Lujinxingia vulgaris: one gene and its partner. The protein of the gene in region 1 interacts with the protein of each later gene in a pairwise test. Links are inferred from orthologs where the notes say so. Each region holds a gene or a part of one and is shown on either strand. Other genes may lie near its edges. The genes, in order: mobA and FRC98_RS04470.

Region 1 (3,197 bases):
GGACCTCCCAGAGATCGTCTTCGCTGACAAAAACCACGCGCTCGCCATGCACACTCGGGTAGCGGTAGTAGCCCTGCTCATCGGGCTGAAGATCGAGGGGGGCAGCGCTAACATCGCTCATGTGGTGCACATCCTGGCAGGTTCATTTCAGGGCAACGCAACATCCAGAACGCCCGGGTGGGCGCGCAGCTGGACAGCTCTATTGCATGAGGGGGGACATTTCAATCACGCAGCGGGCGAAATGACGCGCTGCGGCAAGAACTACGCGGGGTTAGGTCGGTTGAATACGCCTTGTGATGCTGGCGTATCACGCTAGTATCGTGCGTCACTCGCGCTCGTTTACTACGCCGTAAGCCAACGTTGACGCCATGCCTGCTGCATTGGGATCACCCTGAGCTGCGTTGCAAATCCTCGACGATGCTAAAGCATCGCCTGCGCTTTGCGCCTTGCTCAGGTCACTCTTAATCTCGCATTCAAAGGCGTCACCATTGCCTCACGGCGTTAAAGTTGGCCTGCGGCAAGCCGAATTCTCGGCTCGCCACCGGCGCTCATCCCGATTCGATTCGGCCCTTTTTGCGGAGGTTGCCTGTGCGTCCATATCCTATGGTTCTGATGATCCTTTTGATGCTCGCGCTCAGCGCGCCTGCGGCCGCCCAGCAGGACGGCAACTGGGAGGCGCTTGGCGACTCCGACGGGGTGGCGATCTCGCGGATGCAGGTGGAGGGCTCGTCGGTCTTTGCGTTTCGCGGTGAGATTGTGGCGGACGTGCATATCGGAAAGATCCTGACGGTGTTTGCCGACGGCGATCAACGCCGCCACTGGGTGGATCGTTATGATGATCACGGCACGCTGGAGCGCGGTGAGCTCAGCGAGCGTTACTGGATTCGTTTTGGGCTGCCCTTTCCGATCAAAGATCGGGATTATGTGCTGCAGACCAACGGCCGTCTGAATCAGGACGATCAGGTCTTCATCGCGACGATCGAGTCGGTGGACGACGCGCGTCGGCCGGAGAACGACTGCTGCGTGCGGGCGATGACCTACTCGACCTATTACCGCTTTGAGGCGTTGGAGGGGGAACGTACGCGCATGATCGTGGAGGTCCACACCGATCCCAAAGGTCTTTTGCCCAACTGGCTGGTCAACCGCATTCAGCGTGACTGGCCTTCGAAGACGCTGGGCGGGCTGATTCGCCAGGCCAAGAAGGGCGATCAGCCGCTCTACGGGCCGGTGGCCGACTGGCACACGCGGTGAGTGAGCGGGCGGGTTATGTGCTGGCCGGGGGCCAGGCCCGGCGTCTGGGTGAAGATAAGGGGCGCGCGCAGCTGGCCGAGGGCGTAACGCTGCTGAACTGGGTGACCGGGAGGTTGGCGCCGGCGGTGGGGAGCTGGACGGCGGTGGGGGCTTCGGCCGGCGAGTATGGGGATCTGGGGGTGCGCACCATTGGCGACAGGTGGCCGGGGCAGGGGCCGCTGGGGGGGATCGCGACGGCGGCGCTCGATCGTGCCGAGGGATGGTTTTTTGTGACGAGCTGCGACGCGGTGTGGGCGCGCGCCGCATGGGTCGAAGCGCTCTGGGAGGCCAGACGGGCGCCGGCGGTGGTCTATGAGCATCAGGGGCGGCTGGAGCCGCTCTTTGGCTGGTATCGGGCCGAGCTGGCACCTGAGCTTGAGGCGGCGATGGAGGGGGGCCAGCGCTCGGTGTGGCGCTTTTTAGAAGCGGTCGGAGCGCGGCGTATCGAAGCACCGGGGGGGTGGGAGAGCGGGCAGGGAATCAACGATCCTCAAGCGCTGGCGCGGGCGCGCGAGATCGCGCAGAAGATTCTTCGGGGCGATCGTTGACAGGTCTTAAGCGTGTTTAAACTTGGCTTCATCGTGACACCGACGGAAGTCGACGCAGGGGGTGTCTCGGCGCAGTAGGCGGGCTTGTCTGAACAGGCCCGCAGCGAGCGTTGTGTGCTCTTCGACCAACGAATAACGCGCTGTAGCTGACCTGACTTAACCCTCCACCATCAGGAGACTTCCGATGACGCAGCCCTCCACAGAAGGCGCTGGCCTGCCCGACGCGATTACGATTCTCGGCGATGTCGCCCCCGGCTATGAGCGGATCTTAAGTCCGGAGGCGCTGGGTTTTGTGGCGGCGATGCACCGGGAGTTCGAGGGCCGGCGCCGCCAACTTCTCGCGGATCGACGCCGCCGTCAGGAGGCGATCGATAGCGGCGCCAACCCCGGCGCTCCGGCCGATACCCGGGCGATTCGCCAGGGGGAGTGGCAGGTGGCCCGGGTGCCCCAGGATATGCAGCGACGCACCGTGGAGATCACCGGCCCGGTCGATCGCAAGATGATCATCAACGCGCTCAACTCCGGCGCTAACACCTTCATGGCCGACTTTGAGGACGCCACCTCCCCGACCTGGTCCAACGTGGTCGAGGGGCAGAGCAACCTCTTTGATGCGGTGCGCCGCCAGATCGACTTTCGCGATGAGGCGCGCGGCAAGGAGTATAAACTTTCCGAAAACCCGGCCACGTTGATGGTGCGTCCCCGCGGCTGGCACTTTCCCGAGAAGCATGTGCTCGTCGACGGGCAGGAGATTTCGGCGAGTTTGTTCGATTTTGGGATGTACTTCTTTCATAACGCGAAGGAGTTGGTGCAGCGCGGAAGCGGGCCTTACTTCTACCTGCCCAAGCTGGAGAGTCATCGGGAGGCGGCGTTGTGGAATGACGTCTTCTTGATGGCCCAGCAGCGCCTGGGGCTGGAGAGCGGCACGATCAAAGCGACGGTGCTGGTGGAGACGATTCACGCCGCCTTTGAGATGGAGGAGATCCTCTACGCGCTGCGCGAGCATAGCGCGGGGCTTAACGCGGGGCGCTGGGATTATATCTTCAGCGTGATCAAGACCTTCCGGGCCCGCCAGGAGATGGTGCTTCCGGATCGCGCGCAGATCACGATGAGCGTGCCTTTTATGCGCGCCTACGCCGAGCGCCTGGTGCACGTCTGCCACAAGCGCGGGGCGCATGCGATCGGGGGGATGGCGGCCTTTATCCCCTCGCGGCGCGATGAGGCGGTCAATGAGCGCGCGCTGGCAGCAGTACGCGGCGATAAGGAGCGCGAGGCCGGCGACGGTTTTGACGGCACCTGGGTGGCGCACCCGGATCTGGTGGAGGTGGCGCGTGAGCCTTTTGAGGCGGTGCTCAAAGGGCG
Region 2 (3,153 bases), on another replicon or contig:
GCTCTCCGGTCTCCGGCCGCGGCTCCAACGACTTTTTGACCTTCCCGGCCAGCGCCCTTGATGACGGCGCGCGCTACCCCCTCTTCGTGCCCAGCGGCGTGCACGCCGGCTGCAACTGGGTGGTGCGCCCCGACGGCATCACCAACACCCAATGCCCCTACGACGACGAGTCCTTCAACAGCAGCAGCGCCGACGCCGGCTACGTGCTGCGCCCGGGCGACCAGGGCCAGACCTTCGACGACGCCACCGAGAACCCGGAGACGGGCCTGCGCGAGATCACCTACGAGCTTGTGCCCTTCGTCGACACCATCTGGTCGCGCCGCGCCGACTTCAGCTGCGGCCTCTTCGAAGGGGTGGGCTTCTCGTACAACCCTGAAGAAGTCCCCGACTACGACCGACTCGTGGGCAGCACCCCCAACAACCCCCTCTACCTGCCCACCTCACTGTGCAGCGAGAGCGCCAGCAGCAATGGCAAGACACCCTTCGCCTGGTTTAAGTTTGGCACCACCACCGGCGGCGCCTGGTTCCTGGACCCGGCCATCGCGCTGAGCACCCGCTACGACTTCGGCGAGTCCTTCAGCCGTGAGTACTGCTACAACCGCTTCTTTGATGTCGACCGTCGTGAAGATCCGGCGTGCGCTGCCCAGTGAGACTGATGATGACGCGACTCTCCCACACCCTTCGTCTGCTGACGCTGAGCACGCTGACCCTGGCGCTGCTCAGCTCCGGCTGCCGCTCCACCCCCGAGGCCAGCAACGCACGCAGCGGGGAGCGCCGGGTGCTTCAGACCGGATCCACCATGGAGAAGCCTTCCGCCGAGGAGCTCGAGGGCAACCCCTGCGGAAACCCGGACTGGGCGAAGTTGCCCCCGGAGGTCGGTCAGCTCTCCGACGCCGAGGACACCGAGGCCCCCTCCTCGGACGCCCCGGAAGACGAGGCGCGTTGAGCTCGCGTCACATGCAATGTTAGTTGAAGCGGGCCGCCTTCTGAGGCGGCCCGCTTTTTCGTATCCCCCGCATATAAGAAAAACTATGAGTCAGTTTATCTCCGTCGAAGACGCCCTCGAGCACATCCTCAACGCCACGCCCAACCCGGGCATCGAGCGGGCGAGCCTTCCGCAGGCTGCCGGACGCTACCTGGCCGAAATGGTCAACGCGCCGGCCGACGTCCCCGCTTTTGACAACTCGGCGATGGACGGCATCGTTGTGCAGCGCGACGACCTCGACGCCCTCCCGGTAACGCTACCTCTCGTGGGCGAATCGGCCGCCGGGCACCCGGCGCACCGCGATCTCCGCGCTGGCGAGGCGATGCGCATCTCCACCGGCGCGCGCATCCCCGAGGGTGCCGACCAGGTCATCCCCCGTGAGCTCTGCGACTTCGGCGACGACGAGGTCACCATCCTCGAGCGCCCCGACCACGATCATATCCGCCGCTGCGGTGAGTATCTGGCGAAGGGGCGACCGGCCCTCTTTCCGGGGCAGCGCCTGGATCCGGCGGCCATCGGACTTCTCGCCAGCTTCAACATCGCCGCTCCCACAGTGATGCGGCGTCCCACCGTCGCGATTGTGGCCACCGGCGATGAGCTCGTCGAGATTGGCGAGCAACCCGGCCCCGGTCAGATCATCAACTCCAACGCCTACATGGTCGAGGCCCTGGTGCGCAGCTGCGGCGCCGTCCCACGCGTCTTCCCCATCACCTCCGACAGCTACGAGGCGGTCTCGCGCACCTTCGCTCAGGCCAGCGCCTCAAGCGACCTCGTCATCAGCATCGGCGGGGTCTCGGTGGGCGAACACGATCATGTGCGCCGGGTGCTCGATGAGGTCAGCCGCGGCATGACCTTCTGGAAGATCCGCATGAAGCCGGGCAAACCCCTGGCCTTTGGCACCACCGAGCGCGGTGTGGCGCTGGTAGGACTTCCCGGAAACCCGGCGTCGAGCTTTGTGGGCTTCCAGCTCTTTGTGCGACCGCTCTTGGCCTGCGCCCAGGGGGTTCCCCGCGACCAGGCCAGCCTTCCGCGCGTGAACGCGGTGCTCGACGCCCCGGCAAAGGGTGCGGGCGGGCGCAGGGCTTACCTCGCCGGACAATGGTACGCGCAGCGCGGGGTGATCCGTTTCGCCCCCTTAAGCGACCAGAGCAGCGGAAACCCCGCCCTCTTCGCCGGCGCCAACGCTTTAGGCATCGTTGAAGAAGGCCAGGGCCAGCTCAAAACCGGCGCGAGCCTCCCGGTGCTCTTGCTCCCGGGAGGCTAAAGCGGTTCACCAGCAGGTCGGCAGCCCTTCGAGCATCGAGAGATCCTGAGCCGGCGGCGCAGGCACGTCTTCACACGCCTCACCCGACATCAGCCGGTAGTCCATGCCCATCGCCCAGGGCATCGACGCCCGCGGCACCTGCTGGCCGCGGTTAAGCGCGCTGGCCATCGTCACCGGCAGCCGGCACGTCGTCTCCAGCGAGGCAAAACGCCCCAGCGCCTCCAGCGTAGGCGCGGCGACCACCAGGAAGCGCTCCACCGGCACCTCACTGGCTCGCACCGCCTTAAACTCACCCAGGCTCACCGGGTGATGCGGCGGCAACCTCTCCTCGCCCGACGAATACACCATCAGCCCGCCTTCGCCGTTGCCATAGAGGTTGATCACGCGCACGTGCAGCGGCTCGGCCGTCTCCAACCACAGCTCGGTCTGCTGCCCTTCGCAGAGCGCGCCGCCGGGGCGAGCGTCCATGTGCAGCGCGACCTTGCCATTACCTTCGGGAAGCGGCGGCATATACGTCTGCGGGTCAATGGTCGGCGCGATCGCTTGCGGAAAACGCACCGAACCGATGCCCCGCACCTCATCGCCTCGCTCCAGTCGGAAGCTGGCCTCCAGCATGGCCTCCTGACCGGGAATCTGACGGATGGTCCCGCGCACCACCGCCCCGGTCGACGGCGGAAGCCCCAGCCCCGACCACCTCCCGGGTAACTTGCGCGTGGACACTCCGCTGTAGCTCAGCACTGCCAAGAGCTGATCGTGCAGCCACTCCGCCCGCGGTCCTCCGTTGACCCCGGAGTCGTTGATCGTGTCGAGCGCCACCGAGCTGGCCTCCTCCCCCTCGTCGCCCTCAAACTCCCCGAGCGCCCCCTCGATCGCAGTGGCCATACGCGCAAGCCCCGCCTCAAGC

Evidence for each region.
Region 2: the proteins of mobA (region 1) and FRC98_RS04470 interact in binary tests that used the Escherichia coli proteins (3 or more experiments, as listed by UniProt). The link is inferred for Lujinxingia vulgaris from one-to-one orthologs.

What each region holds. Positions count from the first base shown.
Region 1 is NZ_VOSM01000011.1:31,113-34,309, forward strand. The notes cover bases 162-3,042. They hold mobA (molybdenum cofactor guanylyltransferase), read left to right. Parts: upstream 162-1,247; coding sequence 1,248-1,838; downstream 1,839-3,042. Other genes in these bases: FRC98_RS17520 (START domain-containing protein), read left to right, coding at 589-1,251; aceB (malate synthase A), read left to right, coding at 2,023-3,042. Outside these bases: FRC98_RS17515 (S41 family peptidase), read right to left, coding at 1-121; more of aceB, read left to right, coding at 3,043-3,197. UniProt on the Escherichia coli protein: Transfers a GMP moiety from GTP to Mo-molybdopterin (Mo-MPT) cofactor (Moco or molybdenum cofactor) to form Mo-molybdopterin guanine dinucleotide (Mo-MGD) cofactor.
Region 2 is NZ_VOSM01000002.1:187,464-190,616, reverse strand. What follows is about bases 304-3,140. They hold FRC98_RS04470 (molybdopterin molybdotransferase MoeA), read left to right. Parts: upstream 304-1,031; coding sequence 1,032-2,249; downstream 2,250-3,140. Other genes in these bases: FRC98_RS04465 (hypothetical protein), read right to left, coding at 2,256-3,140; FRC98_RS04475 (hypothetical protein), read left to right, coding at 659-946; FRC98_RS04480 (Ig-like domain-containing domain), read left to right, coding at 304-650. Also shown: more of FRC98_RS04480, read left to right, coding at 1-303; more of FRC98_RS04465, read right to left, coding at 3,141-3,153. UniProt on the Escherichia coli protein: Catalyzes the insertion of molybdate into adenylated molybdopterin with the concomitant release of AMP.